4 regions of the Halalkalibacter oceani genome follow, and region 2 is predicted to be linked to each of the others. Evidence: predicted binding sites of a transcription regulator. Region 2 holds the regulator's gene; each other region holds the start of a gene.
What was found. The regulator LexA, encoded in region 2, represses DNA repair genes until DNA is damaged. The targets are predictions, from matches to a motif close to CGAACATATGTTCG.

Region 1: ABMB67_RS09095 (YhjD family protein) is a predicted target of LexA. The motif match lies at 3,222-3,235, and genes of this name have one in related genera.
Region 3: ABMB67_RS16810 (ImmA/IrrE family metallo-endopeptidase) is a predicted target of LexA. The motif match lies at 2,715-2,728, and genes of this name have one in related genera.
Region 4: ruvA (Holliday junction branch migration protein RuvA) is a predicted target of LexA. The motif match lies at 4,851-4,864, and genes of this name have one in related genera.

What each region holds. Positions count from the first base shown of each region.
Region 1 is NZ_JBEPKD010000006.1:66,859-74,906, forward strand. Features, by position in the region: gene lepB (signal peptidase I) at 1-281, shown strand, start outside; gene yhbH (sporulation protein YhbH) at 673-1,845, shown strand; gene ABMB67_RS09090 (hypothetical protein) at 2,044-2,490, shown strand; gene ABMB67_RS09095 (YhjD family protein) at 2,753-3,106, opposite strand; gene ABMB67_RS09100 (ABC transporter ATP-binding protein) at 3,527-4,315, shown strand; gene ABMB67_RS09105 (ABC transporter permease) at 4,317-5,147, shown strand; gene ABMB67_RS09110 (ABC transporter substrate-binding protein) at 5,170-6,210, shown strand; gene ABMB67_RS09115 (UbiD family decarboxylase) at 6,220-7,644, shown strand; gene ABMB67_RS09120 (LamB/YcsF family protein) at 7,944-8,048, shown strand, end outside.
Region 2 is NZ_JBEPKD010000001.1:15,633-23,680, forward strand. Features, by position in the region: gene glnA (type I glutamate--ammonia ligase) at 1-374, shown strand, start outside; gene ABMB67_RS00070 (hypothetical protein) at 1,269-1,418, shown strand; partial or broken gene ABMB67_RS00075 (spore germination protein) at 1,615-2,304, shown strand; gene ABMB67_RS00080 (Ger(x)C family spore germination C-terminal domain-containing protein) at 2,377-2,730, shown strand; gene ABMB67_RS00085 (tripartite tricarboxylate transporter substrate binding protein) at 2,809-3,849, opposite strand; gene ABMB67_RS00090 (hypothetical protein) at 4,031-4,195, shown strand; gene ABMB67_RS00095 (hypothetical protein) at 4,260-4,832, opposite strand; gene sda (sporulation histidine kinase inhibitor Sda) at 5,003-5,155, shown strand; gene ABMB67_RS00105 (hypothetical protein) at 5,311-5,484, shown strand; gene lexA (transcriptional repressor LexA) at 5,520-6,143, opposite strand; gene ABMB67_RS00115 (hypothetical protein) at 6,294-6,560, shown strand; gene ABMB67_RS00120 (YneB family resolvase-like protein) at 6,545-7,192, shown strand; gene ABMB67_RS00125 (DUF896 domain-containing protein) at 7,264-7,503, shown strand; gene tkt (transketolase) at 7,689-8,048, shown strand, end outside.
Region 3 is NZ_JBEPKD010000018.1:22,431-30,478, forward strand. Features, by position in the region: gene ABMB67_RS16795 (nitrilase-related carbon-nitrogen hydrolase) at 1-613, shown strand, start outside; gene ABMB67_RS16800 (NADPH-dependent FMN reductase) at 610-1,161, shown strand; gene ABMB67_RS16805 (beta-ketoacyl-ACP synthase III) at 1,184-2,152, shown strand; gene ABMB67_RS16810 (ImmA/IrrE family metallo-endopeptidase) at 2,182-2,688, opposite strand; gene ABMB67_RS16815 (helix-turn-helix domain-containing protein) at 2,845-3,195, opposite strand; gene ABMB67_RS16820 (XtrA/YqaO family protein) at 3,409-3,612, shown strand; gene ABMB67_RS16825 (hypothetical protein) at 3,723-4,136, shown strand; gene ABMB67_RS16830 (nitroreductase family protein) at 4,376-4,996, shown strand; gene ABMB67_RS16835 (ring-cleaving dioxygenase) at 5,030-5,986, shown strand; gene ABMB67_RS16840 (flavin reductase family protein) at 5,992-6,603, shown strand; gene ABMB67_RS23455 (VOC family protein) at 6,635-6,826, shown strand; gene ABMB67_RS23460 (VOC family protein) at 6,828-7,064, shown strand; gene ABMB67_RS16850 (alpha/beta hydrolase) at 7,156-7,761, shown strand; gene ABMB67_RS16855 (oxidoreductase) at 7,990-8,048, shown strand, end outside.
Region 4 is NZ_JBEPKD010000020.1:4,306-12,353, forward strand. Features, by position in the region: gene nadC (carboxylating nicotinate-nucleotide diphosphorylase) at 1-58, shown strand, start outside; gene nadA (quinolinate synthase NadA) at 60-1,163, shown strand; gene safA (SafA/ExsA family spore coat assembly protein) at 1,409-2,854, shown strand; gene ABMB67_RS17475 (YhcN/YlaJ family sporulation lipoprotein) at 3,046-3,918, shown strand; gene ABMB67_RS17480 (BofC C-terminal domain-containing protein) at 4,177-4,728, shown strand; gene ruvA (Holliday junction branch migration protein RuvA) at 4,888-5,487, shown strand; gene ruvB (Holliday junction branch migration DNA helicase RuvB) at 5,531-6,532, shown strand; gene ABMB67_RS17495 (DUF2905 domain-containing protein) at 6,529-6,747, shown strand; gene queA (tRNA preQ1(34) S-adenosylmethionine ribosyltransferase-isomerase QueA) at 6,829-7,854, shown strand; gene tgt (tRNA guanosine(34) transglycosylase Tgt) at 7,884-8,048, shown strand, end outside.

The DNA of each region.
Region 1 (8,048 bases), on a different contig from region 2:
CGGGGGATACAGTAGCGGTGAAAGAAGATGTGCTCTATATTAATAATCAACCGGTAGAAGAACCATTTCTTGAACAGAAAAAGCAGGAATATGAGTTTGGCTTTTACACAAATGACTTCGCTTTCCCTGAGGAAATTCCTCCAGGTCATGTTTTTGTTCTTGGCGACAATCGGCCTAACAGCCTTGACAGCCGCCGTATCGGACCGGTTCCGATTGACCAGATTGTCGGCAAGGTTGACTTGCGTTTCTGGCCTTTGACGGAAGCTGGTGTCGTGGAATAATATCCACCCAGCCTCTCTAAGCAATGAGCGGAACCGCCACGATCTTTTAAAGCCCGTTGTGAGTGGGTTTCTCACAACGGGCTTGTGGCGTGTGAAGCCATTGCCAGTAGGTCCAAAGCTAGTTTTGTCTCAAGCTCTTTTTTATCTTTTAGCTAAAGGAGAGATGGTGAGTTCTCCATGCTTGTCCGCTTATTTTCCCTCTATTTGTCAGAATTTATTAGCAACTCTCTGACCTGTCTGCATAGGATAGAGTAAGTCATTTTAGATATGGCTCGAGACCATTATATTCAACCGGCTCAAAAGAGTGAATCATTTATAACATGGTCAGTTGCATGATCATTCTTTTTATAGGGATGTGACGGAAAAAGCAAGAAAAGAGGAGGGAAAGTACATGACAAGCAAGGACCAGCGCCAATTTGTTGTGTCACAAGAAAACTGGAGTCTGCATCGAAAGGGATATCAGGACCAGCGCCGCCACCAGGAAAAGGTCCAGGAAGCGATTAAGAAAAACCTGCCCGACCTTGTCAGTGAGGAGAGCATCGTCATGTCAAACGGACGTGACGTCATTCGTATTCCAATTCGTTCCCTCGATGAATACAAAATCCGCTATAACTATGATAAAAATAAACATGTTGGTCAGGGAGAAGGAGAAAGCAAGGTTGGAGATGTCGTCGCCCGCGATCCGAATGCGAAGCAGCAAGGTCCAGGCAAAGGTCAAGGAGCCGGCGACCAGGCGGGTGAGGATTATTTTGAAGCTGAAGTATCGATTATGGAGCTCGAAGAAATCCTCTTCCGTCAGCTCGAACTGCCAAACTTGCAAAAGAAGGAAGAAGACGAAATCGTGATTGAGGATATTTCGTTTAATGATATCCGCAAAAAAGGGCTGATGGGCAACATCGACAAGCGCCGGACGATTTTATCGGCGATTAAACGAAATGCGCTGGAAGGACGCCCCGGCCTTATTCCGATTCAAAATGATGATCTTCGCTTTAAGACATGGAATGAAATCATCCGCCCCGAATCAAAGGCTGTCGTGCTGGCGATGATGGATACGAGCGGCTCGATGGGACGCTGGGAAAAGTATATGGCTCGCAGCTTCTTTTTCTGGATGACACGCTTCTTACGGACGAAGTACGAAACCGTCGACATTGAATTCATTGCCCATCATACTGAAGCGAAAGTCGTCTCAGAGGAAGATTTCTTCTCAAAAGGAGAAAGCGGCGGGACGATTTGCTCCTCGGCCTACCGCAAAGCGCTCGAACGAATCGAAGCCGAATATGACCCGGCACGCTACAACATCTACCCGTTTCACTTCTCCGACGGCGACAACCTGACCTCCGACAACGCCCGCTGTCTGAAGCTCGTTGAAAAGCTGATGGAAGTATCAAGCATGTTTGGCTACGGCGAGGTCAATCAGTACAGCCGCCATTCAACCCTTATGAGCGCCTACAAAAACATCGACGACCCGCGCTTCCGCTACCACATCCTCAAGGAAAAAGGCGATGTGTACCACGCGATGAAGACATTTTTCAAGAAAGAAGAGGAAGGCGTGGCTGTCAGGTAACGTCTAACCAAATGAACGCAAGCAGGGAGAGGGTATCTTCCTGCTTGTCTGTTTTTAGAAAGCAGGAAATAGATGGGGATTAGCGCCTGCTTTCGTCGTTTTTTTATTGCTGATTACACTTTCATTATTGTCATGATATGATAATTTACGTGATACTAGCTGGAAGAGGAAGGTGCTGCGGGCATGGGGCAAATGAAAATGAAGAAACTTCTATGGGGGCTTGTTATAGTGGTCTCCGTTTTGTTTATAGGAAATCAGGAAAGTTTCACACCTTTCCATAAAGCGATTTCTTTTATTGAAGTGGAGAAAGAAGAAGCAAATCAGGATGTGGCATCGTTTATCCAGACGGTTCAAGAGAAAAATGGCGCCCATTTGTATTTTGACCGACAGAATGCGATTTATGTTTATTTAAACGAAGCAGCAGTAGAGGTCGGTGTACAGCCTGTTTCTTATACCGACTTTTCTGTTGAAGAGGATGGAGATACGTTGAATGTGTTATATCGTACGGAAGGAGCGGCGCTTGATTCAGACAAGCCGGTCAAGTTTCAGCGGCTATATAAAATTCAATTGAACAAAGCGTATGAAAACGTAATAGGATTTAGAAATGGTGAGGAAGAGCCATTTGCCGTAGTATCAGGGAATTAGTACGCCGATGCTCGTCATTTTGTTCCTTAAAAAGGAGATGTCATTTTGTGAGCACCTTTCATATACACCCCTTCAATATACTCCTTTTTCTCATAAGTGCAGCTTTGTTTTTAGAATTGACAGGATTGAAGGATCTCCCTTTTTTAACGCGAAAAAGATCATCATTAGAAGCTTACTGACGGTGATCCTAAATGTACTACTCCTGCTCATTTTGTTGTTTATTATCGGCAGCGCAAGTTTGCTTGGGTAACATGTCGTATGCTCATTTCTGAATGAGCGTCCGCTTTAAATAATCACTCATCATATCTGTTACGTGCCGGCGCATGGCGTCAGGGGTGTAACGGACCTCACTGCGGTATCCCCGCCATACGACAAGGTAGCTTTGTTCTTCTTTGTATATGGTAAGACCGCTTCTTCTCGCTTCTCTTCGTAGATTTCTCAGGTCAAGCGTAATTTTTGCAATCGCAGCATCGATCATTTGCATGTACGGGAAAGGGATTTTAAGTCTGGCCTGCTCAATCTTTTGTCGATCTCGCTCAAGAACGGTGCGGGTCAGCGGCAAAAAGATGAACTGGTGGACAAGCTGCTGAATCTGCTCTTCATGGAGGATACTCATCTAATCACCCTTTCTTTTTTTAAAGTTCAAATTTAGTAGGTTGTTCGAGAAAGGAAGTCGGCTTCGCACGCCGCTTCTAACAAGACCGCACAGCGGTTTTGTTATTTATTATATGCGAATATACGTTCGTTATACTAGCGGAAAAATGAACCAGTTGGCGCAGAAAGGTAAAGAAGTTTTATCGTTTGTGAGAAATTTATTTTTGTGAATAAGAAAAATCTAATTTTATTATAAGATTTAAAAATATTTTAATTATTCTGTGTAAGATTTGGTTACGAGATGATTGAAAGGAAGTTAGTTCTCGCCTAACATAAATGTCAAGAAACAAGAAAATTCTTAATTTTGATAAAATTCATTCTCACTTGAGAAAAAACAGTTGATCCATGACATTGCCAAAATCAGTTTCTGAAAGGAGAACGTATGACTGAAAGAAAGCCAAAGCTCGAAATTCAAAATCTGTCCGTAAGGTATCATTCCAAGGAACGAAGCACGCTTGCATTAACAGAGGTCGATTTAACAATTGAGGATGGTCAGTTTGTCGCGGTGGTTGGTCCTAGTGGCTGTGGGAAATCGACGCTTTTAAAAGTTGTATCAGGTTTGATTAAGCCGGCGGAAGGGAGGGCATTGCTTGATGGCGAGGTAATCGAAGGAATTCCGAACGAGGTTGGCATGGTGTTTCAAAACGATGCGCTCCTTCCGTGGAAGAGCGTGCTCGACAATGTCAGGCTGCCGTCTGTTGTGAAAAATAAATCACGCGAGGAGCAGGAAGAGATTGCGAGAAAGTACATTAACATGGTTGGATTAACAGGGTTTGAAGAGTTCTATCCGAAGCAATTGTCCGGGGGGATGAAAAAGCGTGTCGCGCTTGCCCGCGCTTTTGCTTATGATCCATCACTTTATTTGATGGATGAACCATTTGGTCCGCTTGATGCGCAAACGAGGGTGATCATCGGCGAAGAGTTTTTAAGAATGTGGGAGCAGGTTGGCAAAAGTGTATTGTTTATTACTCACGACATTGAAGAAGCGATTGCGCTGTCGGATAAAGTTGTTGTGATGTCAAATCGGCCGGGAAGGATAAGCGCTGAATTTGAGGTTGATATTGAACGGCCCCGACCATTTTATGAAACGCGCTTTGATCCTCGTTTTCAGAGGTTGCAAAAAGAGATTTGGGAAGCGTTAGCTGATTCAAAAAAGGAAGTAGGTGTATAACATGCTGAGCACGGAAGAAAGCAAAGTGAAAATCAGTACGGCCGCAAAGCGTGCGAGTGTTTCGGCGAACAAGCTTCAAGTTAATCGTGAATCGCTGCTTGTCTGGGGCGGAAGAGTAGCTGTCGGGCTGATCGTTCTGCTTATTTGGGAATTGACGTCGGGAACATTATTTAATGATTTTTGGATTAGTAAGCCGTCCGCGATCATTGAGCGGATCGTCACGTTGTCAATTTCTGGTGATTTGTGGTTTCATGTCGGTTTTACGTTGCAGCAGGCGTTGATCGGTTTAATTATCGGGATGGTTTTAGGGACGCTTCTTGGAATTGCGCTTGCTTCAAGCAACTGGATGGATAAATTGTTATATCCATACATGATGGCGCTGTATAGCTTGCCGCGTGTCGCGTTAGCCCCTTTATTCGTTGTCTGGTTTGGCATCGGGATGTCATCGAAAATCATCATGGTCATTGCAATGGTGATCTTCGTCGCCTTTTACAACGCTTATGAAGGAGTGAAAAACATTGATAAAGACCTGCTCGATATGATGAAAACCCATAAAGCGAAAAAGCGTGAAGTGTTCACATGGGTCATTTTGCCGTCGATTACGGTCTGGCTGTTAACAAGCTTACGGTTAAATATCGGCATGGCGCTCATCGGCGCGGTGATTGCCGAATTAATCGGCTCCAACCGCGGGCTTGGTTACTATATTACTTACTCTTCGGGTCTGCTTGATATTACAGGGGTGTTTACAGGGCTTGTCTTGATTATGATTCTTGCTGTGATCTTGGAGCAGCTCATTGTTCAATCTGAAAAAAGATTGTTGAAGTATCGATAATATGAAGCTGGAGGGAAAATCGATGAAAGTAAAAAGCTCTGTGTTGCTCATAACGATTGGCTTCCTAGTAATGCTAGCAGCGTGCAGTGGCGGAAATGAAGCGGGACAAAGCGCTCCTGAGCCAAATGATCAGCCTGCGGAACAGCAAGGGGCAGCGGAAGAAAATGACGAAGCCGCAACGGAACCGCTTGGAACGATGAAGGTTGGTCTCGTATGTGGGGGGATGACGCCGCTTTTAGCGCAAATCGGGATCAACGACGGGTCGTTTGCGGCAGAAGGGCTGGAAGTGGAAGAGATATGTTTTAGCTCCGGTGCTGATGCGGTCCAAGCTTTAGTCGGCGGCAGTATTGATGCCAACTTAGGCTCCTATGAACATGTGCTGCGATTTGCCGATAATGAACTCGATGTCAAAACCTATGGTCAGCTTTACAACGGTGCCAGTTATTCTCTAGTTGTAAAAGAGGATGCCCCGTTTCAGGACATTAGTGAACTGGCGGGCGAAACGATAGCGGTCACAAGAGCCGGCAGTCTTTCTGATACGGCGCTGCGAAAAGGCTTTGAAGGCACAGATATTGATCCTGACCGCGACGTCGAAATTATCGGCAGCGGCAGCGGGGCAACGATGCTCGCAGCGATTGAAAATAATCAGGTTGCCGGCGGAATGGTGTCAGAGCCTACGGTTTCACAAATGGTGGCGACAGGCGATTACCGTGTTTTATATGATCCTGATTTTGATTATGCGGGAATCGTCGTGATGTCGATGGCTGACTGGGTCGATGAGCACAGTCGGGAGATGGAGACATTTTTGAAAGTGATGCTCGACATTTACGAGCGTTCCGTAGAGGACCCGGCCTCAGTCGTCGAGGTCATGCAAGGAAACTTTCCTGAAGTGCCGCCGGATGTGCTGCAAATGGCGATTGAAGCCCAGCTTTCAAAAGTGCCTGATGGGTTGAGAGTTACCGAGGCTGGGGCGGAAAATGTCGTTGAAACGGCGATCGAGCTTGGCGTTATTGAACAGCCTGTCTCGTATGAAGAAGCGGTTGATTTATCATATTTGCCATAGGAGGCCAGCATGGGAAAAGACTTAAGAAGTTATTTGAAGCAGCTTAATGAAGCATACCCGGACAGTGTGAAGGTGGTGGAGCAGGAGGTGAATCCCCGTTTTGATATTACGGGGCATGCCGCTGCTCTCGCCGCAAAAGGAGAGTATCCGGGATTGATTTTTCATAATGTGAAGGGAGCCTCGCTTGCCTGCATGTCAAACTTGCTTACGACCTATGAGCGGATCGCGCTGTTTCTCGATTGTGACGTGCAGGACATTCCGCGGGTATTCGGCGAGAAAATCTTGAATTCCATTCCTCCGACAGCTGTTGAACCAGAGGAGGCGCCTGTGAAAGAAGTGATTCTCACTGGCGAAGAAGCGGACTTAAATCGATTGCCGATCCCCATTCACAATGAGCAGGACGGCGGACCGTACTTATCAGCGGGTGTGATGGTGATTAGAGATCCAGAAAGCGAGAAAATCAACGCCGGTATTTATCGTCATCATATTTACGGGAAGGACGAAATGGGCGTCTGGTTTTTAGGCGCTCATCATGGAGGGCTTATTTACAATAAATACAAAAAGGCGGGCAAGCCGGCGCCTGTTGCGATTGTTTTAGGACACCATCCGGGCTTTTTAATGGGGGCGGTGTCAAGAATCGAAGGAATCGGCGGCGAGTATGAAGCCGCGGGAGCGTTGATCGGTGAATCGCTTCGTTTAGTAAAAGCGGAAACCTCTGATTTAATGGTCCCGGCAGACGCCGAAATTATTATCGAAGGGGAGATCCTTCCTGACAAAGAAGCGCCGGAGGGTCCGTTCGGGGAGTGGCCGGGGCATTATTTAGGCGGCGGCTCCGTTCCTGTCATTCGGGTGACAGGCATCACGCACCGCAAGCATGCGATTTTCCAGGATATTGTCGCCTCGAGCCGTGAGCACTTAGTTGTCGGAGCTGTGCCGCGGTCAGGCAGTATTTATCGTGCAGTCAAATCAGTTGTTCCGAGCTTGAAAACCGTCAATGTTCCTCATTACGCAAGAATGCACTGCTATCTTTCCCTCAACAAGGAACGGGATGCCGATGTGAAAAAAGCCGCTTTTACGGCGTTAAATACAGAACAGGAAAATTTGCGTCATATCGTCGTCGTGGATGAGGATATTAACGTCTTTAATGGAGAGGAGGTCGCCTGGGCGATTGGAACGAGGTTTGACGCTGAACGGGATTTATTGACGATTCCAAAATGGAACGGCCCGGGCGGATTGCTGCCGACAAACTGGGATTATCATCAGGATGGCAGCCATACAGCGAGAATGTCTAGCGCGGTGATCGTTGATGCGACAAAGCCGGCTCCGCCTGTTCCGTATCCGGCGCGGGCCGTTGTGCCAAAAGAACATGTGAAACAAATTCAGACGAACAAGCTGCGTTCATTCAACGACGAGGAAAAAAGCAGATGGTTCTAAGAGCAGTGCGGCGCAAGATAAGCCAGCCTTAAGCTGGGCGAAGCTTAAAGATCGCGCCTCGGAGCAGGGGAGAAAAGGGCAGTTCAAGAGGAACTGGATTCCGTTATGCCTCTATTTTGATGCCCATTTCCATGACAAGAGGAACGAGATTTCGTTCGCAGGCAAAATTCGTGGAGGCAGTCCCTTGTAGCTCGCAATAGCGGAATAGGGTTCCTAATTGTCTGTGGAGAAGGCGCTGGAAGCGGAATGAGGCTTTCTTTTTCATGGCGAAGAAAAAAATAAGCAGGAGGCAGGGGCGTATGAATGTCGTTGATTTGAATTGTGATATGGGTGAAAGCTTTGGCGCGTACAAAATCGGAGCCGATGAAGAGCTGCTTCAGTATGCGACCTCAGTGAATATCGCT
Region 2 (8,048 bases):
GGATTCCATCTTCACGCGGCGTTAGTACACGTATCGAAGTGCGCAGCCCGGACCCTGCGGCTAACCCTTATCTTGCAATGGCAGCAATGCTTGCAGCCGGTCTTGACGGCATTAAGAAAAAATTAACGCCACCAGCGGCAACAGACCGCAACATCTACGTGATGAGCAAGGAAGAGCGCATCGAAGAAGGAATTAACGATCTTCCAGCTACATTGAAAGAAGCGGTTGACAAGCTGATCAGCGACGAAGTGCTAGTTGAAGCTCTCGGCGAGCACGCAGTTGAGCACTTTGTGGAAGCAAAAGAAATCGAATGGGATATGTTCCGCACCCAGGTTCACCCTTGGGAACGCGACCAATACCTGCAAAACTACTAAGATTGAAACCCTTGACGCTGTTGGCGTTGAGGGTTTTTATATTTTGGCTCTTTACTTGGATGGCGTTAGAGTGATGTCCGTTAAATGTCCGTTTGGCACCTGAAATCGTGCTAATATGGTAGTAAACACATTACTGGTGAGGTTAATTTGCGTATTTCATTGATGAGGACTTGCCTTTACCCTAATAAGTATCCATCCTTCTTTCTCGATCAGTTTTATGAGGTCTGATGACGAGTACGATTTCATTATGTTCTCCTTTCTTACTTCTATTACAGCACGTGTTATTATACGTGTAAAAGCGTACTACAAGCACGAACGAATCTTAAGACGTAAAAAGCACCTATCACATCTTCTGTGCGAGGTGCTTTTAATAATTATATTTATTTTTTTTAGGATGGATTGTTATGAAACCATATGCTAAAAAATTTCGTAGATCAGTTGATGACAAAGTATAAAGTTCAGCCTGCTTTTGGGTCGTTAAACACGGCCTTCATTGAATGGACTGCCACTTTCATTTCTTCGACTCGAAGGCATGCAGCGGATTGGCGGAATATCATATAAGGAGAGAACATGGATGATTGATTTTATTTTGTCGAATATCATCTTTATCATTGTAGGAATACTATTAATAATCGTTGTTTTAAGAAGAAGGAAGTAAATGAGTGTTGAAGGGGAAAGGAACTTAAAATAGAACAGCTTATTATCAGCTACTTGCAAAGCATTAAGGCTGACAAACTGGAAGAAAAAGTGCTCAAAGATGAGCGCTTTTTCTTTACGCCTAATTTCTCCCTTAAACAGAAATACGCCAAGACACTAGATCAAGTTTGGTTAAAAGAGTATATTCCGCAAAATGAGAAATGTTAAATAATAGCCAATAAATCAAGGAAGGTTCCCATGGACAAACAAGAGTCAATTAATAAGAGTAAAGAGAAGATCACTGAGACATTCGCTGACGCCTTTGATGTCGTTTCGCGCAGCATGCAGGCTGGGGATGCGAAAGCGCATTTGCTTTATATAAAAGCTTGTGTGAAGAGTCTGCGCTAAAGCAATTTATCATGATTCCGATGTTTGAAACAAAAACGAAGTCTGACTATGAAACATATCTCCGTTCGTTTCCGGATAGCCTGGAGACAGATGATGTGGAGCTTATGATTCAAAGGGTTGTGGAAGGACATATTATTGTCTTTTTAGACGAGACGATCTTTCTGGTCGACCTGAAAAATGTTGAGGCGAGTCCGAGTTGGAGCCGATTATTCAAGGGCCGCAGGATGCGTTTAATGAAAAGCTGATTACGAACTTGAACTTGATTCGCAACCGCTATCATTCTGTTCATTTGCAGGTTGATGTGCAAAAGATCGGAAAGCGGGCGCCATCTGATATCGCAGTTTTAATTGATCACTAGCTCGTTGATAAAAAACTGCTGGCGCACGTAAAAGAAAAGCTTTCCCGAATGGATGTCGATATGTTGCAATCGATCACCCAATTGCATAAATATTTGATCGATTATAAATGGAGCATCCTGCCGACCTTAGTGATAACCGAGCGGCCTGACCGCGTCGTGAAAAATCTGGCGGAAGGGAAAATCATCCTTCTTGATGAAAACAGTCCGACGGCGATGATTATTCCGTCGATTCTGTTCGATTTTTTGTCATCGATGGATGATCACTACCAGCAGCTGGCAGTTCGCTTGATTTTAACGTCGTTGCGTTATCTTGCTTTTTTGATCAGTACGTTTTTGCCGGGGCTCTACATTTTATTTGTGGCGTATAATCCTGAAATTACCCGCATTCAACTGACGTTGACATCGCCGGAACGAGGCTGCCGGTTCCTGTCGGTTTGCACGGAACCTATAACGTCGCCCATTTTCTTTTCCCGTGGGCTGCGGCTACGGATTCCATGTACATGGAATTTTTCATTATTGAGCGGGTGATTTTTCTTTTTTTGCCGCTTCTTATTATGCTGGCGCTAATGAACGCTGTTTTAGCCGCGTTCGATGCTGATGATGTCGATTGATAAAGCAGCCGCCCGTATTTCTCTTGAAGCTGATGATAGGGCGCTGATAAAAGTGGACGTGAAAGGAAAAGTGGAGGAACAAAGCTCTCCAAAGCTGATTCAAAGTGCCGATTTGTCCAAAATCGCTGAATCGATGGAGGAGAAGATCAAAAACGATCTCACCGATTTAGTCGCAAAACTTCAAGACAATGCTGTAGATCCACTCGGCTTTGGTCTGAAGTACCGGGCGAGACATTGGAACAGCACGAAAACCGAGGAAGAAGAATGGAAGAGGCTCTATCCTGAGCTGAAGTATCAGATCAATGTCGATGTTGATTTAAAAGCTCCGGCGGTTATCAGATAAAGAAAAGCCAATTGCATAAGGGCTGGGCAAAAGGTTATTTGTTCTTTCCCTTTTGCCCAGCCCCTGAAAGCGTTTGTTCTATTGTTGTTCCGTATCGATTGAAGATAAAATTTCGGTAAACAGTTCGATGTCGTTTGTTAGTTTTTCATGGTATTCTTCTGAGCTGAGCCAACCTTCACGAAGATGCAAAAAGGCATTTTTCTCAAATTCTTTATACTCAGGTGAGTCGTAAATATCTTTCACGGTTTCTTCCAACAGCTCAATAATTTCGTCCGGTACTTCATTGCGGATCATTAAACCGCGTTCTACGCCAGTCGTAATATCATAACCAAGTTCCACGCTTGTTGGAACATCCGGGAAATCGTCAATCCGCTCCTCGGCGAAGAACAGAATTGGCTCCATTTCTCCAGCCTCGATAGAAGAGGCGACAGGGCCGACTTCTTCCAGCATCGCGTCGATGTGGCCGCCGAGAAGCGCCGCGTGCATTTGACCGGCACCTTCAAACGGAATGAATTCAATCGCCAATTCCGTTTCTGCGTGAAGCATCGTAAAGACGATGTGATCGGTAGTGCCGATCCCTGTACCGCCGATCTTGATCGTGCTTGATTTCGCTTGCTCGAACAAATCCTCGATCGATTCAAACGTGCCTGGCTTGATCTGCAAAGCAAAGGTATCACTTTGCAGCCGGGCAATCGGGGTAAAGACATTTAATTGATTGTCGGTATTTGTTCCCATCGCCACTTGAATCGGCAGGGCTCCCGTGGCGACAATCGTATAGCCGTCGGCCGGTTCGTTGGCGCCTATTTCCTTGGCGATCACGCCGCCCGCTCCTTCATGATTGATCACATTGACGTTTACCCCGAGTCTGTCTTCGAGACCGGCGGCAACCTGGCGGGAAAATGTATCCATTCCGCCGCCGGCCCCATGTCCGACTAAAATGACAATATCCCTCGTTGGATATTCCAGGCTTGCTGTTTCCTCCTTACTCGTCTCATCTGTCTGCTCGTCTTGATCCGCCGGACCTTCTGTAGCTGTCTGCTCGCTCTGCCCGCAAGCGACCAAACCGAAGAAAATTCCGATTGCGCATAAAAGAATCAATAATGGCTTTGGCTTTCTCATGTGTTCTCGTTCCCCCATCTGTGTTTGCTTATAAATCATACAAAACAACTATGAATGATAAGTATTGTAATAATAGTATCATATTTCTGAAAAATGACAATGAATAATTTGATTTTTCTTTGTTTTACGACAGGCAAATCGGGAATAAGACAGGTAAACATCAAGAAAAGGAGAGAGCGAAATGGAAAAAGACAATCTTGACATGAGCATGAGTAAGCAGGCGGCCGAAAGACGCAAACAGCTGGAGAAGGAATTGCGCAATCAATTTAAAAATCCGATTATTCATAAAGCGATCAAAAGCGACAAAGTATACGTTCCGTTAAAAGTAGAGAAGCTTTGGGGCTGAATATAAAAGAGGCACTAACAAATGAAAAAAACAGAAGTCGACAGCCTTTGTTGACTTCTGTTTGCTATATCACCGGTTTCCTTTGTTTTAAGTATTTGAACAAAGCCGTAAATGCATAAGCAGCATAAGCGACTAAAATGTCAATCAGAAATAAATAAAACAGATTCATTCCCTTGTGCATCGTAAGGAGGCCAATTAGCCTTGAAAATCCTGCAAGCCCAAAAGAAAAAAAGACGGAAACGAAAATGGCATAAAGGAAAAAGCTTTTCTGACGATTGCTGCAATATTGATACAACAACATGAATGTTACCGGAAAGAGCACTGCAGTGATCGTGATTCCGGACGGCAGGACATACGTTAAGCGGTGAGGATGATCAATCAGGTTATACATCGAAAGCATTTGATCAATATTTGACCAGAGAACATGGGCGGTATAGCCATAAAATGATATTTCAAAAAACCTTGTCCGATCAAGCTTTTTATACAAATAAAAGAGAGGTAATAGGATCGTCAGTAAATTAACCCAGAAGTACCAGGTAGAAAAGTCAGAGTATAAGTCCCAGTAATTTGAATTTAACTCGAGAAGTTTTTCTTTTGTCCGGTAAATTTCTGCATAAAGCTGTTGCTGTTCATTCATACTTTGCCCTCCTAAAAGTCAACAAGATGCCGCTGCCTTTATTATTGTTTGACTCAGGCTGTCATCCTATACAAAGCACTGCTTTCATGAGTGGAATTAGGAAAAAATTACGTTTTAAGAATGAAGATAGTGGGTATTTATCAGTAATAAATAAGGGAAGGATGAACGACATGTACATAACGTGCTACAACAAAAGTCTTGAAAAGCTGACTGATGATAAGTTGCAGGAAGCATTAGCCGAAGCGATCAAGTGTGGGTTAGAGCATGATTTCATTGAAACGTTAAAAAATGAACTGAAAGTAAGAGAGCTGAAAAGTGTTTAGTAGCACCAGCCTTATAATAGATAGGATCGCTTCACCTTTTTACATACTGGATACAGGATATGTCAAAGGGAAACCTTGGTCATATCCTCATTTGTTTTAAAGAAAAATCGTTTCAGCGAGCTGAAAAAGTTTAGATGAGAAAAGGAGGAAGGAAGTTGAAGCTGGCCAAAAAAGTAGAAGAAATGGAAAAGATGCTGGAGCAGCAGCTGGGCCGAAAGCTTACCCAAAAGGAAGTCGAATTTTTAAAATGGCTCGTTCATTCGGCAAAGTACAGAGAGGAAGGGTTTCCTTCTTTTTTTCAAAGCGAGAATAAAAAACGCTCGTTCTAATGAGAACAAAGCGCTTCAGCAATATATGGGTTTGCTTAGTGAATCGTCCGAAAAACGCCGATCACTTTTCCCAGAACCGTACAATCCTTTAATAAAATCGGGGCCATTGTTGAGTTTTCCGGCTGAAGGCGAATGTAATCCTTCTCGCGGAAGAAACGCTTCACGGTGGCTTCGTTTTCTTCTGTCATCGCAACGATAATATCCCCGTTGTCAGCCGATTGCTGCTGGCGGACAATGACCATATCTCCATCGAAAATTCCGGCTTCAATCATACTGTCCCCTTGAATCACAAGAACATATGTATTCTCATGTGAACCGAGATGATCAGGCAGAGGCAGGTAATCTTCAATATTTTCAACCGCGGTAATTGGATTCCCCGCAGTGACCTTTCCGATGATCGGAACATACGTCGTCTTTTGCTCCTTAACAGCTTGAACCTCATGATCCAAATGAAGAATCTCAATCGCTCTCGGCTTGGTCGGGTCCCGGCGGATGTAGCCTTTCTTTTCAAGGCGGGACAAGTGACCGTGTACCGTGGAACTGGAAGCGAGACCGACGGCTTCTCCAATTTCTCTTACAGAGGGCGGATATCCCTTTTTCCTTACCTCGTCTTTAATGTATTCCAGTATTTCAAGCTGTCTCTTTGATAGCTTTGACATCATGTCACCCCAATTCGCTTTCCTGTTTAGCTAAATTGTACCATGCGAACATATGTAATGCAAACGTTAGTTCTAAAAAAACTATTGACACAAACGCTTGTTCTTATTATTATAAAAGCGAACAGATATTCTTATTTGAGGTGAAGCGAAATGATTAAACGACTTACTGGACAGGAATTATTTATTGTCATACTGGCGATTGTCGCATTAGTATTTATGTATACAGCTCTTTTAACAAGCGATCGGGGAGACCAACAGGTCGGCTATGACGCCGAACAGCTGGAGGAAGACCTGTTTGCCGGCCCGGCGCATCCACTGCAACTCAATCAAGCGATGGAGAAGGACAATTGGCTGTTTGTTTATTCAAATGAAGAGATGGAGCCGGAGAGTGACGAAAACGAATGGGAGCAGCGATAATTTATTGCCGCGTCAGTACGGAAAAAGCGCAACAGGAATCTTCATTACGGCGTCAGCTGACGGAGCTTTTGCAGTTGGCAGAAAAGAAGCAGCTGAAAGTCGTGGAGCAGATCAGAGAGACGGCAAGCGGCTATGAAGTCGACCGGGAAGGAATGCTCGCTGTCCTTGATCTTTTTCAGGAAGGTAAAGCGGACACGCTGCTGATTCAGGATGATACGAGACTTGGCAGGGGAAATGCGAAGATCGCCCTGCTTCACCAGCTCCGTAAGCTGAACGTGACGGTGTTATCGATCCGCGATCAAGGAGAGCTGTTTCTGTCTGAAGCGGATGAAATGGTATTGGAAATTGTAGCGATCGTGGAGGAATACCAGCGCAAGCTGCAAAATAGCAAAATCAAAAGAGGAATGAAAACAGCGATCAAAAATGGCTATCGGCCGGAACAGAATCTGAAGCGGACGCATGCAGGCGGGCGCCAGAAGAAGGAAGCGCCGATTGAAGAGATTATCCGTCTCAGAAAGCTCGAGCTGACCTTTCATGATATCGCCGCCACATTAAGGGGGCTGGGCTACGACATCTCGAAGGCGACCGTTCATCGCCGCTACCAGGATTATGTGCGGGAACAGCAGCAGTAGGCCGAGCGGCTTCTGTTGAAAGACGGGCTGTCTTCCTGTAAAGTTAGAAGAACATGGAGGTGGCTTTAGCGATGCTATCAAAAGAAAAAATTGCAAGAATTAATGAATTGGCCAAACGGGCGAAAACATCCGGGCTAACGAAATCCGAAGCGCAGGAGCAGCAGACGCTTCGAAATGAATATATCCAGACGTTCAGGCAGTCATTTAAACAGCAGCTTCACAACGTGACGGTTGTGGATGGCAATGGAAATGACGTCACGCCTGATGCCCTTAAATTAAGCAAAGAAAATCAAAATAAGCGACCTCATTAAATGAGCTGTCGCTTTTTTCTTGCAGGTCTTTCTCTCTAAAGAATCGCTGCGCAGTTTTTCTTTTATGAAACAGAGCATTCTAACATAAAGCGAATCTTCAGAGAACACTTGTGAAAACACGGGAGAAAGTATATGATAAAAGGCGAAATGCTCGTTTTCACCTATTGGAAAGGATGGTTGTTAAGATGGGAAATAAAGTTGATGCGTTAGCGATTAATACGATTCGAACACTGTCGATTGATAGTATTGAAAAGGCGAATTCAGGACATCCCGGTATGCCGATGGGAGCGGCGCCGATGGCCTATAGTTTATGGACAAAATGGATGAACCACAATCCGGCGAACCCGAACTGGGCAAACCGTGACCGCTTTGTGTTATCAGCAGGACACGGTTCAATGCTGCTGTACAGCTTGCTTCATCTTGCGGGCTATGATCTTTCGCTTGAGGATTTAAAGCAGTTCCGTCAATGGGGAAGCAAAACTCCTGGACATCCGGAGTATGGTCATACGCCAGGTGTGGAAGCAACGACAGGTCCGCTTGGACAA
Region 3 (8,048 bases), on a different contig from region 2:
CACATCGAAGCACCGGTTAGTCGTCGTCTCAGAAGTGCAGGCTGAAGATCGTTCGTCGACCATTGCGGCTTTCGCGGAAATAACAGCTTGTTACGAGCTTTATCTTGTCGTGACAATCAAGACAGACAGAAAAACATGCTATTTATTTGGCCCGCAAGGCGTGGTCGCTTCGTACGACGAGGTTCATCCAGAGAAAGCGGTGCAAAGGGTGAAGGGAGCTTTTCAAACTGTTGAGCTGCCGTTCGCCAGAGTCGGGCTGTTAACGGATCACGATGGCGATTTGCCGGAATCATACCGCGTGCTCGCGAAGCAGGGAGCGGATCTGATTGCGCTGTCGGCAGGTGGGAAAAGTCAGGCAGAAAGCTGGATGTATAAAATATGGGCCTATGAAAATGATAGTATCCTCGCTGTCAGCACGCCTCCTGGCTTAAAAGAAACTGTCCTGTTTTTGCACAGTCAGGTTGAGCAAAGCGCGGGGGATATGAAAACAATGACGGAAACCTTTACGGTGGAAAAGCTCAGAAAAGCGGGCGGGCGGCCCTTTTTAAGACGATTAAAACCACATTTATATGAACGACTTGTAACAAAAATTACAGAGAAAGCCGGTGTATGATGAAAATAGTAGGGATTTCAGGAACGGTGATCGGAGCAAAACCAGCCGTCCTCGTTGAACAAATATTGAAAGCGGCGAAAGCAGCTGATCCGACAATTGAGATTGAGCTGATTGATTTGCGTCAATACGAACTTGAGTTTTGTGACGGGCGCCCCGTTGCGCATTATAACGGCAATACACAGCATGTCATTAAAACGGTCGAGTCTGCCGACAGCTGCTTGATCGCCACGCCGATTTTTCAAGCTTCCTTAACAGGAGTGTTAAAAAATTTATTTGATTTATTGCCTGTTACCGCTCTGCGCGAAAAAGTCGTCGGACTTGTGGCGACAGGGGGAACGTATCAGCATTTTTTAGTCGTTGAAAACCAGATGAAGCCGATTATCAGCTATTTTAAAGGCTATGTCGCACCGGAATTCGTGTATGCTCATCGCGATCATTTTAATGAGCATAATGAGGTGATCGACAAGGATGTCCAGGACAGAATCGAGGGATTAGGTACCCAGCTTGTGCAGATGACAAAAGCGTTACGCAAAGCTCAGGTTAAATAAGCAGAGAAGGAGGGGGCGCGTCATGTATCCGGCAAAAATAAGCGGTGTTGGCTCCTGTGTACCTGAAGGAAAGCTCTCCAGTCGTCAGCTGGCGGAGATGCTCGACGTGGAAGAAGAGTGGATCGTGAGCCGTACCGGAATTGAAGAACGAAGGGTGGCCGCAGAGGATGAAGCGACATCTGACTTCGCCTACGCCGCTGCTTTGCGGGCACTTCAAGATGCCTCACTTTTACCTGAGGAGATTGATTTGATTTTGGCAGCGACGGAAACGCCCGATCACATCCTGCCTCCTCTCTCCTGTCAACTTCAACATCGTCTCGGCTGCAGACCGATTCCGGCGCTCGATCTTCATAACACATGCGTCGGTTTTCTTTCGGCGCTGCAAATCGCAGAGCAATATATTAAAACCGGTGCGCATAAGCATGTGCTCGTGATCGGCGCCGATACGCTGACAAGGCTTACCGACTATACCGATAAATCAACCGCGATTCTGTTTGGCGACGGGGCGGGGGCGGTCGTTCTTTCGAGAGCGGAGGAGCGGCAAGGGATCGTGGCGACCGTTCTTCATTCAGACGGCCGGCACTTTCAATCTTTATATGTTCCCGGCGGAGGAAGCAGGCGGCCAGCTTCAGCAGAGCATAAAAATAAAATGGTGATGGACGGGCAGAAAATTTTTAAATTAGCAGTGAAATCGATGAGCAGCGCGCTGATTGAAAGCCTTACTACCACTGGACTAAGCAAGGAGGAAATCGACTGGGTTATCCCGCACCAGGCTAATTTGAGGATTATGGAAGCTGTCGCCCGCCAGGCCGCCATCCCGATGGAAAAAGTGATTAACACAGTAAGCCGCTACGGCAACAGCTGCTCCGCGACGATTCCGATTGCGCTTGATACCGCGGTGAAAGACGGCCGGATCAAACGCGGAGACAGGCTGGCAATGCTGTCGTTCGGTGCAGGACTCATCTGGGGGGCGGCGATTGTGGAATTCTAAAGGTACTCAATCGTTTGGAGAAAGGTGTGCTAGTCAAGATAGTCAAACTCCGGGCCCCTCTCTCTAATTCTTGCAACTGAGCTGTAGCTGATCCGCTCCAGCCGATCCTGTGCCAGCTTTCGGGTTACGCGAAACGTGTCAGCGAGATTGACGATAATATCAGGATCACGCAGATCAAATGCCGGCAGCATATGATAAGGAATCGCCGCATAGCGGGTGAAATTGCGAGAATCAAATTCCTGCAGCTCCTGGAAGGCTGCCGGCATCATCCCCGCCTGCCAGCCGGCATGGCGAATCAGATGGCATAGCTCATGAAAAAACGCCTCATGCTGCTCCGGGGCGGACAGACGGGAATCGATCGTAATCGAGCGAAACCGGCCTAATTCATAGGACATCGTTTTTACCTCTTTATAGTAAAGAAAGACACGGAAAAAGCGGGCCAGCCTTTTCACCTCAATATCAGCCGGTTCATTAACACCAAGCGAGAGATAGAGCTTGGAGATCCAGCTTTCTAACGGCGTTGGATAGTAGTTCATCAACGTCACCTCTTGTGCCAATTATACAAACATATGTTCGTGTTGTAAATAAAAAAAGAGAACGGGCAGCTACTCATAGAAAAAGAGTGGCTGCGTTCTGGCTTACTAGCCTTTAGGCTAAGACTCATTTGTCACACGCTCTCTGTAGGTAAACGCTTATTCCATTTCTTCTCTATTCACTTCTTTTGCCTTATAGCGTAAAAATTCGAGATGCTTTTTCAGCTCTTCAGCTTCTTCTGGTGTAATGCTCTCCTCATCCAAAAAAAATAAATTTTCCTGGCTTGAGGCCGGAGTCAGAATACTTGTCGGCTTGTCGGTGCGGCCAAGCAAGTAATCGACCGAGACTGCAAAAAAGTCGGCAATTCGCTGCAAGGTCGCCGTGTCGGGAGTTCTGTTGCCATTTTCGTAGCCAGACACAGATACTTTTGTGACGTTGATTTCCTTTCCTAATTGCTCTTGGGTCAGCTGTTTGCTTTTACGCAATGCTTTTAACCTCTGCGGAATCATCTGGATTCTTCCTCTCACTCAATAATCTCATTCTTATTATAAATTAACTTACTGTTAACGTAAAGGGAATCAGGGAAAAGGATAATTTTCAGCGTGAAAAGGGATTCGTTTAGCATTACAGGAAATTTCTGATTGACAGTTAACTGGACGTTAACTATACTTATTGTTAACACCAGGTTAATTTCAGTGAAAATAAGCATGGGAGGGAAGAAAATGAGGCTGAAACCGGTTGAAACGGATTCATTGTCTGGCGGCCAGCTGCTGATCAATGTTGAGGAGCAGGACAAGCCGTTCGTAATTGTTGTTTCAGAGGGACGCGCGCGGATGACCGTGCTTCCGGATCACGGGGAAACGAAGGTTGTAACCTATCAAGGCAAGGTGAAAAGAGTCAAGTTTGATGAAGGGGAAGACTTTTAAATAAAGCAGATTTATTTCTATCATTTGTTCTACCAGTACACTGGAGGACATCATGTGGTGAAGCATTCATCACATGGTGTCCTCTTTTATTTTTAAAAGGAGGAGTAATGATGAAGAAGCAGAAACGATCCATTGAGTATTGCCGCAGCTGTCTTTGGCTTTTGGATCGGCAGGTTTGTCCGTTGCTGCTGCGAGGCAGGACGCCAACCTCGCTGGAGAAAAAAGAAAGAGAGAAGCTGAAAAAGGTCATCCGTGTTCATGAATCTCGCCTGAGGTTCCTTGAACAAGACAGACAGGAGCAGAAGCGATTAAACAGGGAGTTGAAGCAGGAGGTAGCAAGGGTCAAGGAAAGCAGTACTCGGCAGGAGCTTCCTCAACGGTTGCTGTATGACCTGGTAAAAAATGACCTGAGCGAGCGTGAGCATAAACGATTCTCCCAACAGCAGACCTTAAAGCTGATTGGCATTCTCTTAAGGAGCGGAGGGGTCATCTATTTATTGATTGAGAGCTTGCTTAACCGTTAAGGACAGGGGCAAAAGGGTGTTTAGCCCTCGCCCCTGAGCAATCCCCCTTTAGAGGAATAAAAAAGTTGACAGCAGAAATCTATCTGTTATATACTTATCTCGAATTCGAGATAAAGAGGAGTTTAGAGCATTCCAACTAAAAAGCATTTTTAAAGCTATATATCTCGAATTGATAATATATTAATTTGTTATAAATTGCAGATGAGGCAGATGAGGCAGATGAAAGGATGAGGGGAAAAATGACAGATTTTCTTCAGTTGGTCAAGGAAAGACGTTCTGCGGGTAATTTTTTGCCGGGGCATCCGATTACAAGGCAGGAATTGGACGCGATTTTTGATGGAGTGAAGCTGGCACCTTCCGCGTTTAATCTTCAGCATACAAATTATGTCGCCGTGATTGATCCGACGACGAAAGAGAGGCTGCAACAGGCGGCGTATGGGCAACATAAAGTGATCAGTTCCTCTGCTGTGATTGCTGTTCTTGGTGATAAGCAGGCGTTCCGTCAGGCGTCGGAAATTTACGAAGGCTTGAAGCTGCTAGGCATTGTCAGCAAGCAGGAATACGAGCATATGGTTCAGGATACAGTTTCGTTTTATGAAACGAGAGGAACAACGTTCTTGCGGGATGAAGCGATCCGCAATGCCTCGTTATCCGCAATGCTGTTCATGCTGGCGGCGAAGGAAAAAGGCTGGGATACATGTCCGATGATTGGCTTTGACCCCAAGCAAGTGAAAGACGTACTGAACATTGACGATCAATACGAGGTAGTCATGCTGGTTACAATAGGAAAAGAAAAAACAGAAAGCCGCAGACCCCGCGGCTACCGTAAGCCGGTCAGTGAATTCGTGAGTTACATATAGCAAAATCATAAATTGAAATTGGAGTGAGCAGGTATGCCGAAAAAAACAAAAGGGATTCATCACATCACGGCGATTGTCGGCCATCCACAAGAAAATGTTGATTTTTATGCGGGCGTGTTAGCGCTGCGTTTAGTAAAGAAAACAGTGAACTTCGATGATCCGGCGACGTATCATTTGTACTTTGGCGATGAAGGTGGGAATCCGGGAACGATTATGACCTTTTTTCCGTGGCCGAATGCCCGTCGAGGAAAAATTGGCGCGGGACAGGTTGGTGTCACGGCGTTTGCCGTGCCGCAGGGCGCGCTCGCATTTTGGGAAAAGAGACTTGAGGCGTTCAACATTGCTTTTTCTAAAGTGGTACGCTTTGGCGAACTGTATTTACAGTTTGAAGACCCGCATGGACTTCAATTAGAATTAGTGGAAAGAGAAGGAGGTGCGAGCAATACGTGGCAGTTTGGCGACGTCACTCCGGAGGTCGCGATTAAAGGATTTGCCGGCGCGACGTTATTGTCGAAGCAGCCGGAGCGGACAGCCGAATTGCTTGAGTGTGAGATGGGACTGGAAAAAGCAGCTGAAGAGGGAGAATTCATTCGTTTCCGCTCAACTGCTGAAATTGGCAATATCATTGATCTGAGAAAGAGCGTCGCCCCTGTGGGACAAATCGGAGTAGGGATGGTCCACCATATTGCCTGGAGGGCCGTTAATGACGAGGATCAGTTTGAGTGGAAGAAGCAGCTGGAACGCGCCGGATATCGGGTCACGCCGGTACGGGACCGTCATTATTTCAACGCGATTTATTTCAAGGAGTATGGCGGCATTTTATTTGAAATGGCCACTGATCCGCCGGGCTTTGCCCATGACGAGTCTTTCGAGACGATGGGCGAGAAATTAATGCTGCCTGCCCAGTATGAGCCCGACCGGGAGAAAATCGAACAAACTGTGCTACCATTTAACGTGAGGCAGGTAGATTTCATTTTTCGAAAGGACTGATCGTTTTGCTTTCAATTGATCCAGCAGGAAATAGTGAGAAAGACAATTATAAGCTGTTAACAGGCGGTGTTGTTCCGCGGCCGATCGCCTTTGTGACGACACGATCGCCGAAGGGGACGGTCAATGGGGCGCCGTTTAGTTTCTTTAATGTTGTCTCATCAAGCCCGCCGCGGATTTCATTGGCGATTCAGCGGATGGCAGGGAAGCAGAAGGATACAGCAAGAAACATAGAAGCTGTTGGTGAATTTGTCGTCCATCTTGTTGATCAGCAAAATGTTGGGCAAGTAAATCAAACAGCGGCAAGTCTGCCGTCCGATCAAAGTGAAATTGAGCTGGCAAAGCTGACACCGGTAAATAGCGTAAAGCTTGCCGTTCCGGGCGTGAAAGAAGCAAAAATGAGGCTGGAGTGTGTGCTGGAACATCGGCTGGAGCTTGAAGGAGAGGCGGGGACGACAGGCTGTGACTTCATCATCGGCAAGGTTGTCCACTTTCATATAGCGGAAGAAATTTATGAAAACGGCCGAATTGATCCGCACGGCTTGGGCGCTGTTAGCCGCTTGGCCGGGCATGATTATGCGAAGATTGGCGAGATGTTTTCGCTGAAACGACCGCAATAATCGTCGTCTGAATGGAGCGGGAGTGGGTATGATGCTAGAAATGGCGGGACTTCATCACATATCAGCAATGGTCAACGATGCACAGCGGACGGTCACCTTTTATGCGGGGATAGTAGGAGTAAGGCTTGTTATGCCCGGCCGGACGGCTATCATCTTTATTTTGGAAATGAGACAGGAGATCCCGGCAGCATTCTCACATTTTTTCCATCAAGCTGACGCCTGAAGTGCGTGGACTGATGGGCGCCGGCACGATTCATCATCTTGCCTGGGATGAAGATGCGCTGAATGACTGGCGGACGCTACTTGACGACAGAGGCTATCATCCGACGGAGGTTCATGACCGCACTTATTTTACATCCCTTTATTTTCATGAGGATGGTGGCATTTTGTTCGAAATCGCCACTGACTATCCCCGGGTTTTGCTGTTGATGAGCAAATGGATAAGCTTGGTGAGAGGCTGATGCTGCCTGCATGACTGGAAGAAAAACGAGAAGAACTGGAACAAAGATTACCTCCGCTTACGATTCGGAAATGGGAAGGGAGCTAAACAGGATGAAACATATTTTTCAAAAAGGAAAAGATCCGTCAAAGCCGACACTGCTTTTGCTGCACGGAACAGGTGGAACTGAAAAGGATTTGCTGCCGCTAGCCGGAATGGTTGATGAGGATGCGTCTGTGCTAAGCGTACGGGGGAATGTGCTGGAAAACGGCATGCCGCGTTTTTTTCGCAGATTGGCAGAGGGCGTTTTTGATGAGGAAGATTTGATTTTCCGTACGGCGGAGCTAAAGCAATTTCTTGATGATTCAGCGGAGCAGTATCGCTTTGACCGGCAAAATGTGATCGCGATCGGGTACTCGAACGGAGCGAATATCGCCGCGAGCTTACTGTTTCACTATCAAAATGCGTTGAAAGCGGCGATCCTTCACCATCCGATGGTGCCGCGAAGAGGAATCGAGCTGCCCGACTTGAGCGGAACGTCGATCTTCATCGCCGCCGGGACAAATGATCCGATTTGTGCGTCGGAAGAATCGACTGAACTGCAGGCATTGTTGGAGAAAGCCAATGCGTCGGTCAAGCTTCATTGGGAGGATCGCGGTCATCAATTAACCGCCGCTGAAGTGGAAGCCGCCGCTCAGTGGTATCAGCAATTATCGTAGGGAGCTAGGGCTGGGCGAAAGGTTGTTTTTTCTACCTTTTGGCCCGCCTTTATGTTTGTCACCCCCGCTTTTCTCTGAAAGCTGCTGAAAAAGTACGAGTTCCCCTTTTTCTAGTTACTTTTATTCCAGCAGGAGATGGCGCCAATTGCCTGTCATTTGGCACGAAAAGCTGTCGTGAACGCTGCCGAATTCCATTACACTTTGAGATAGTAAAAGGAGGAATGAACAATGAAAGTCGTTTTACTAACAGGAGCAAGCAGCGGGATCGGGTATCAGACAGCGCAGCT
Region 4 (8,048 bases), on a different contig from region 2:
AACGCATTCCGTCAAAGCCAAAGACATTAGTTTTTTACTCGAAGCGGAGGGAGAATAAGATGAGTTTTCTTGAAGAGATTTCAAAAGTCAAACGTGTACCGGAACAGTACGCAAAAATGACGACAGAAGAAAAGCGGGCGCGCATCTGGGAGATTAAGCAGCAGTTTGGCAAGCGTTTATACATTCCGGGTCATCATTATCAGCGGGACGAGGTCATTGAATTTGCTGATGCAATTGGTGACTCCCTTCAGCTGGCCCAGCTGGCGCAGGCTAATCGCGAGGCGGAATTCATCGTCTTTTGCGGCGTGCATTTCATGGCGGAGACGGCCGATATGCTGACAAGCGAGGAGCAGCACGTCATTCTTCCTGATTTGAAGGCAGGCTGTTCAATGGCCGATATGGCGACGATCGCGCAAACCGAATATGCGTGGGGAGAGCTGCAGGAGCTGCTTGGCGATACGATTCTTCCATTAACCTATGTCAACAGTACAGCGGCGATCAAAGCCTTTTGCGGCCGCAATGGGGGAGCGACGGTGACTTCCTCGAATGCAAAAGCAATGGTCGAGTGGGCCTTCACGCAAAAGGAACGGATCTTGTTTTTGCCTGATCAGCATTTAGGAAGAAATACCGCCTATGATCTTGGTGTCCCTTTGGAGAAGATGGCTGTCTGGGATCCGATTGAGCGTCGCCTTGACTATGAAGGGAACCTCGATGATCTGCAAGTGATTCTTTGGAAAGGACATTGCTCGGTTCATGAAAAATTTACTGTAGCGCAAATTGAGCAGCTTAGAAAGGATTCTCCTGAAACACGAATCATCGTGCACCCAGAATGCACGTATGAGGTCGTCCAGGCGGCAGACGAAAATGGCTCGACCCATTTTATAATCGAGACGATTAAAAAGGCAGCTCCGGGTACGAAGTGGGCGGTCGGGACGGAAATGAATTTGGTGAACCGTTTAAGCCAGCAGCATCCTGAGCAGGAGATTACATCATTAAATCCGATCATGTGTCCATGTTTAACGATGAACCGGATTGATCTTGATCATTTGCTTTGGTCGCTGGAAGAACTGGAGGCGGGGCAGTTACATTTCCCAATAAAAGTGGATCCGTTAACGACCGAAGAAGCGAATTTGGCATTGCAGCGCATGCTGGAACGCGCTTAATCATCGGAAGAGGACTGGCTTAGCAGGAGCATCTCCTGTTAAGCCGGTTTTTTTAAAAGATAAGAAAGGACGCTAGGCGTTTTTCTTAGGCATAAACCTATTTGTTTTCTCATAAGATTTGCTGAGACCCTTTGGGTATTAGGCTTTCTCCCATTTTTATCTGTTTTGTCAGTTTAACGCTTCGTGTCAATTCGCCTACAACGACATAAGATGTACGAAAAAGGTAAAGAGGAGGGAATGAGATCGTGAAAATTCATATCGTCCAAAAAGGGGATACGCTCTGGAAGCTCGCGAAGAAATACGGCGTTGATTTTGAACAGTTAAAAGCTGCTAATACACAGCTCGCCAATCCGGATATGATCATGCCTGGTATGAAAATAAAAATTCCAACAGGAAGCGTACCTGTAAAAAAAGAATCTCAGCAGGCAGCTAATGCCCCAGTGAAGGAACAGCAGAAATTATACCAGAAGGAAGGCCCTGTGCCTCCACCAACGACGACCACGCCTGCAGCCAAAGAAACACCGCAGCCGGCGCCGCAGCCAAAGCCGGAGGCGCCGAAAGCACCGCCGAAAATGAATCAGCCAATGCCAAAGCCGGAGATGCCGAAAGCACCGCCGAAAATGAATCAACCGATGCCAAAGCCGGAGATGCCGAAAGCACCGCCGAAAATGAATCAACCGATGCCAAAGCCGGAGATGCCGAAAGCACCGCCGAAAATGAATCAGCCGATGCCAAAGCCGGAGATGCCAAAGGCACCGTCGAAAATGAATCAGCCAATTTTACAAGCACCGACATCACAACCTTCTATGCCTCAGCATAGTCAGAAATACGATGTGCACTTATACCAGCCACAAACAAAGCCAATGCAGTCGCCGATTCCAAAAGCACCAAAGCCACCAAAAGCAAATCAGGCTCCGCAAGCGGCAAATGGGCAGCCAAACCAGCAGGCCCCGCAAATGATGCCACAGAGCCAGCCGAACCAGATGCCGCCGCAAATGATGCCGCAGAGCCAGCCGAATCAAATGTCACCGCAAATGATGCCACAAAGCCAGCCGAATCAAATGTCACCGCAAATGATGCCACAGAGCCAGCCGAACCAAATGCCGCCGCAAATGATGGCGCAAAGCCAGCCGAATCAAATGCCGCCGCAAATGATGCCACAAAGCCAGCCGAATCAAATGTCACCGCAAATGATGCCGCAAAGCCAGCCGAACCAAATGTCACCACAAATGATGCCGCAGAGCCAGCCGAATCAAATGTCACCGCAAATGATGCCGCAGAGCCAGCCGAACCAAATGCCGCCGCAAATGATGCCGCAGAGCCAGCCGAACCAGATGTCACCGCAAATGATGCCGCAGCAATTTGAGCAATACGCTCACCATCCGGAGCCGCTGCCAATGATGCAGGGGGCGTTTGACATGCCTTCTCCATTTTTTCAGCCAGTCGGACCGCTTATGACGGGCTACGGTAATGGCTGTGCGCCAATGGGACCTTTAAATGGGCCATTGTATCAGGCACCACAAACGCTGCCTGCTTATATACCGCCAGTGCAAATGGGAAGTGATTGTGTTCAATGCGGTCCCGTGGAACCGATTATGTACGGACCAAATGGGCAAATGATGTCCGTTAAAGATTTTGAACGGAATGAGCAAATAAATAATTATCAGGAAACGGACGATTACGACGACTAATAACAACCACTTCAACAGTCCCTCGTAAAGCCGTTACGAAAGAAGCTTTGCTGTAAGCGTGGGGAAAAGGTGAAAAAGACCTTTGTCCCGCGCTTTTTTATGTCGGATTCAGGTGGTACAATGCCCAGTAACTAACAGTGTAAAGAGGCCTCCAATCAGCCACATTAAGTGATGAAAGGGGGAATTCAAATATGAAAAAAATTGCGATGTCAATTGCAGCAGCGACAATGCTTGTTGGTGGATTAGCAGCTTGTGGTGCAGATAATCAGCAGGGAATGGGCGCGAATAACTATCGTCAAACTGGCTTTGAGTCACAGGATATGAGCGGTGCTTATACCCACTCACGTTACCGTGGACAAGGTCCTGTCACCGATATGATGACACCTGATTATCGTGGTGGCGGTACTTATGGTCAGCTTGATCGACAACGTACGCGTACGCATTTAAATAACTTTCAAACAAACCGTACGCATGGAAACCGTAACGGCTTCGGAGCGACCCAGCGTACTCCGGGCATGGGACGTACCGGCCTGACAGGGAATAACCGTCCTGGAATGGTTGATGAAGATGGATTATTGCGTGATAGAACGCGCACCTATCGTCAGCAATTTACCGGTGATCGAGTCGGAAATGGGCGGATTACCAACCAACAAAGCGGTATTCACCGTTCAAACAGAGCGACTCGTAACCAGTATACCCAACAAAATGTCAACTATCATAAAGATTATGACAGCAAAACAGCGCAGCATGTTGCCAATCGTGTGCAGCGCATAAACGGAGTCGAGGACTGCCGTGTCATTGTCGATGATAACCACATTGTTGTTGGGGTTGAAACGAACCAAAATACAAACCAGGTTCAACAACAAGTAGAACAAGCTGTGCAAAAAATGGCAAAAAATAAGCAAGTCCGCGTTGTGACGGATGAAGATCATGTTAACCGTATCCGGACGATGGATGACCGCTTGCGGACAGGAACAGCATTCGATGAAGTCGCAGCAACATTTACCGATATGGTAAATGATTTAGGACGAGCCGTTCAACGTCCGTTTGAGCGCTCTCGTTAATAAATGGAATGGGGCCGGGGCCAAAAGGTTTCCCTTTCGCCGGGCCTTTAAACCAGCTGCCAAGCCCGTTGTGAGAGATCCTCTCACAACGGGCTTTGGCGTTGGCGGGGGGAATTCATTAAGCGAACTGGCGGACAATGAGCCGCTGAAAAAGGGAAAAACATCCTTTTTCAGCGGCTTTTGAATCAAATAAGGTTTTTTCGGGCATCCTTAGCGTAGTTGCTTAAATATGGATAAAATATGGTGGTGATGATGGAGATGAGGGAACACCAAAAGGTCCCGCAAAAGCATAGTCTTTCCGTTATTGTCGGAATCGGTCTTCTTTTGGCCGCGCTTTTCATTTGCAGTGCGCTCGTTGTTGGTGGAAAACAGCCTCAAGCGGAAGAGGCGGAGGCCGTTGAGGTCATGCAGCCAAAAACCGTACAGATTACGTTGGAAAGAGTATATTTGGACGGAGAAACAAGCGAAGAGATCATTGAAGAAACGATTTGGTCGATGGAGGATTTTTGGGCGCAATATGATGGCTGGACTCTGGTGGACCAAAATGAAGACGAAATGGTTTTCCGGCAATCGGTCAATGATATCTCGCCACTAATGAAAATCAACGGGTACTTTGGCTTAACGGAAGAAGGGATTCTGTCCATTTACGAAGGAGAGCCCGATCAGCAAAAGATCATCCATTCCTTTTTTCAGCTGGATACGAGCAAGCTCGAAAGCAAACAGCATTCGGAGCTTGAAAAAGGGATTCCGGTTAAAGATCGGCATCATTATGAAGAAGTATTAGAAGCCTTTCGCCAATATCAAAATTGAATTGATTCTTCAAAGCAGCGTGAATCGTGAGGGAAATTCCTTCCGGGCGGATCCAGCGCTGCTTTTTTTGCTTTTTGCAGCTGGAAAGAGAAATGACGGAAAGGGGGGCTTATGATAAAATAGAAATAAATGTTCGCATAGAGAGAGGAAGAACGGGCTGTGATTGAATATGTTAAAGGGAAAGTAGTGGAAGTGGAGCTGCAATATGTGGTGGTCGACCATCATGGCTTAGGCTATCAGATTTATTGCCCGAACCCGTTTGTTTTTCAGGAAAAGCTTGAAGAAACGGTGCAAATTTATACATACCAGCATGTCAGGGAAGACTTAATTCGTCTGTTCGGCTTCCGTACGAAGCAGGAGCGGATGCTGTTTGAAAAGCTGTTAAATGTTTCGGGCATCGGGCCGAAGGGGGCGCTCGCCATTTTGGCGTCCGGCCAGCCGGAGAATGTCGTCTACGCGATTGAGGAAGAAGATGAAGCCTTTTTAGTGAAATTTCCGGGTGTCGGCAAAAAAACAGCCCGCCAGATCATTCTTGACTTGAAAGGAAAGCTCGATGACTTTGTGCCGAATCTGCTGCAACAGGAAAAGGCGACAACAGTTGAGAAAACGCCGGCAAATACAGCGTTGAAAGAAGCGCTTGAAGCTTTACAGGCGTTGGGCTATGTCGAAAAGGAACTGAAGAAAGTTCGCCCTCTTTTGGAAGAAGAGGAGCTGACGACCGATGGCTATATTAAAAAAGCGTTACAGCTGATGCTGTAAATGAATTGCGCGAATGCGGGATGTGGGAAAGAGGTGACAAGGGATGGAAGAACGGATGGTATCGGCGGATATGCAGAGCGCGGATGATTCAATTGAGCAACGCGTTCGTCCGCAGCAGCTTGCGCAATACATCGGACAGGAAAAAGTAAAGAAAAATCTCGATGTATTTATAGAAGCGGCGAAGATGAGAGAGGAATGTCTCGATCATGTTCTTCTTTATGGGCCGCCCGGTCTCGGAAAAACGACGCTTTCCGGGATTATTGCTGCAGAAATGGGCGTGCAGATGCGGACGACATCGGGGCCGGCGATTGAACGTCCCGGTGATTTGGCGGCGATTTTGACAGCTCTTGAACCGGGAGATGTGCTATTTATTGATGAAATCCACAGGCTGAACCGCGTCGTCGAAGAGGTGCTTTATCCGGCGATGGAGGATTTTTGCATCGATATTGTGATCGGCAAGGGACCGACCGCGCGTTCCGTACGTCTCGATCTGCCTCCGTTTACGCTGGTCGGAGCGACGACAAGAGCAGGGATGCTATCGGCCCCGTTGCGCGACCGCTTTGGCGTTCTCGCCAGGCTGGAATATTATACAGAGGCTGAGCTGGCGTTGATCGTCAAGCGCACGGCTGAGATCTTTGATACCGCGATTGAAGACGCGGCCGCGATTGAAGTCGCACGCCGCTCAAGAGGCACGCCGCGGATTGCCAATCGCCTGCTCCGCCGCGTGCGCGATTTTGCCCAGGTTAAAGGAGACGGGACGGTTTCACTGGACGTGGCGGTGGATGCGCTTCAGCAATTGCAGGTCGACCGTTTAGGACTGGATCATATTGACCATAAATTATTGTATGGGATGATTGAGAATTATCGCGGCGGTCCTGTAGGTCTGGAGACGATTTCTGCGACGATCGGCGAAGAACCGGAAACGATCGAGGATGTGTATGAACCGTATTTGCTACAGATTGGCTTTATCCAACGAACGCCGCGGGGAAGAGTTGTAACCCCGGCATGCTATGAGCATTTTCAATTGGAGGGACCAGAGCAGTGAATTCATTTCCAAAGATCTTGATCCTTATCGGCATTGCTTTTATCATCATTGGTGTCCTCTGGTTCTTTATTGGACGCTTTCTGCCACTTGGGCGCCTGCCAGGTGACATCTTTATTAAACGCGAGAATATGACCGTATATATGCCGATTATGACCTGTCTGATTATTAGCGTAGTGCTGTCGCTTATTTTTTTCTTGTTTGGACGTTTTCGCTAATCTCTTGCATGGATGAAGCACTTTCGGTATGATGATAGGGATATGACAGGAACGGTTATGTGAAAAGGTGACGACATGACGATGAAAATAGACGATTTTGATTTTAATTTACCAGAGGAATTAATTGCCCAGACGCCGCTTCAGGATCGAACGGCGTCTCGTTTGCTTGTCTTAGATCGGGAATCGGGTGCAATTAAAGATGGAACGTTTTCCGATATGATCGACGAATTGGAGGAAGGGGACTGCCTCGTCTTAAACGATACGAGGGTTCTTCCGGCAAGACTATTCGGAGTGAAAGAAGATACCGGCGCTCAAATTGAAGTCCTGTTGCTGAAGCAGCTGGAAAATGATCAGTGGGAAACGCTGATTAAACCGGCGAAGCGCGTCAAGGCAGGAACGGTTATTCAATTTGGCGATGGCCGGCTGCGCGCGACCTGTGTCCGGGAAGCTGATCATGGCGGGCGGATTTTGCAAATGGAATATGAAGGCATCTTCCATGAAATTCTTGATGAATTGGGAGAAATGCCGCTTCCCCCTTATATTAAGGAAACATTGGCTGATCAGGAGCGCTATCAGACCGTCTACGCCAAGCATCGCGGATCAGCGGCTGCACCGACGGCCGGACTTCATTTTACAACTGAACTGCTTGAACGAATTCAGCAAAAAGGGGTCCATGTGACCTTTGTAACGCTGCATGTCGGTCTCGGGACATTTCGCCCGGTGAGCGTAGAGCGGATCGAAGAGCACCAAATGCATGCCGAGTTTTATCAAATGAGTGAAGGAACAGCGCGGCTGTTGACGAGTGTGAGGGAAAACGGCAAGCGAATTATTGCTGTCGGTACAACATCGGTCCGGACGTTGGAGACGATTATCCAGGAGCACGGCGAGTTTCGCGAATGCTCGGGCTGGACCTCAATTTTTATCTATCCAGGCTATGTGATCAAAGCGATTGATGCGATGGTGACGAACTTTCACTTGCCAAAGTCGACACTCGTGATGCTCGTCAGTGCGTTTGCGGGAAAAGAGAACATCATGAAGGCTTATCAGCATGCCGTCAATGAACGCTATCGTTTCTTCAGCTTTGGAGATGCGATGCTGATTCGTTGACCCGTACACGCTCAAGGAGGAAAAAGGAAATGTCAGCGATAACATATGAGCATATTAAAACATGTAAACAGTCCGGCGCCCGGCTCGGGAAGGTTCATACGCCTCACGGGACGTTTGAAACGCCGATTTTTATGCCGGTCGGTACACTGGCAACGGTAAAAACGATGAGTCCGGAAGATTTATACGATATGAAC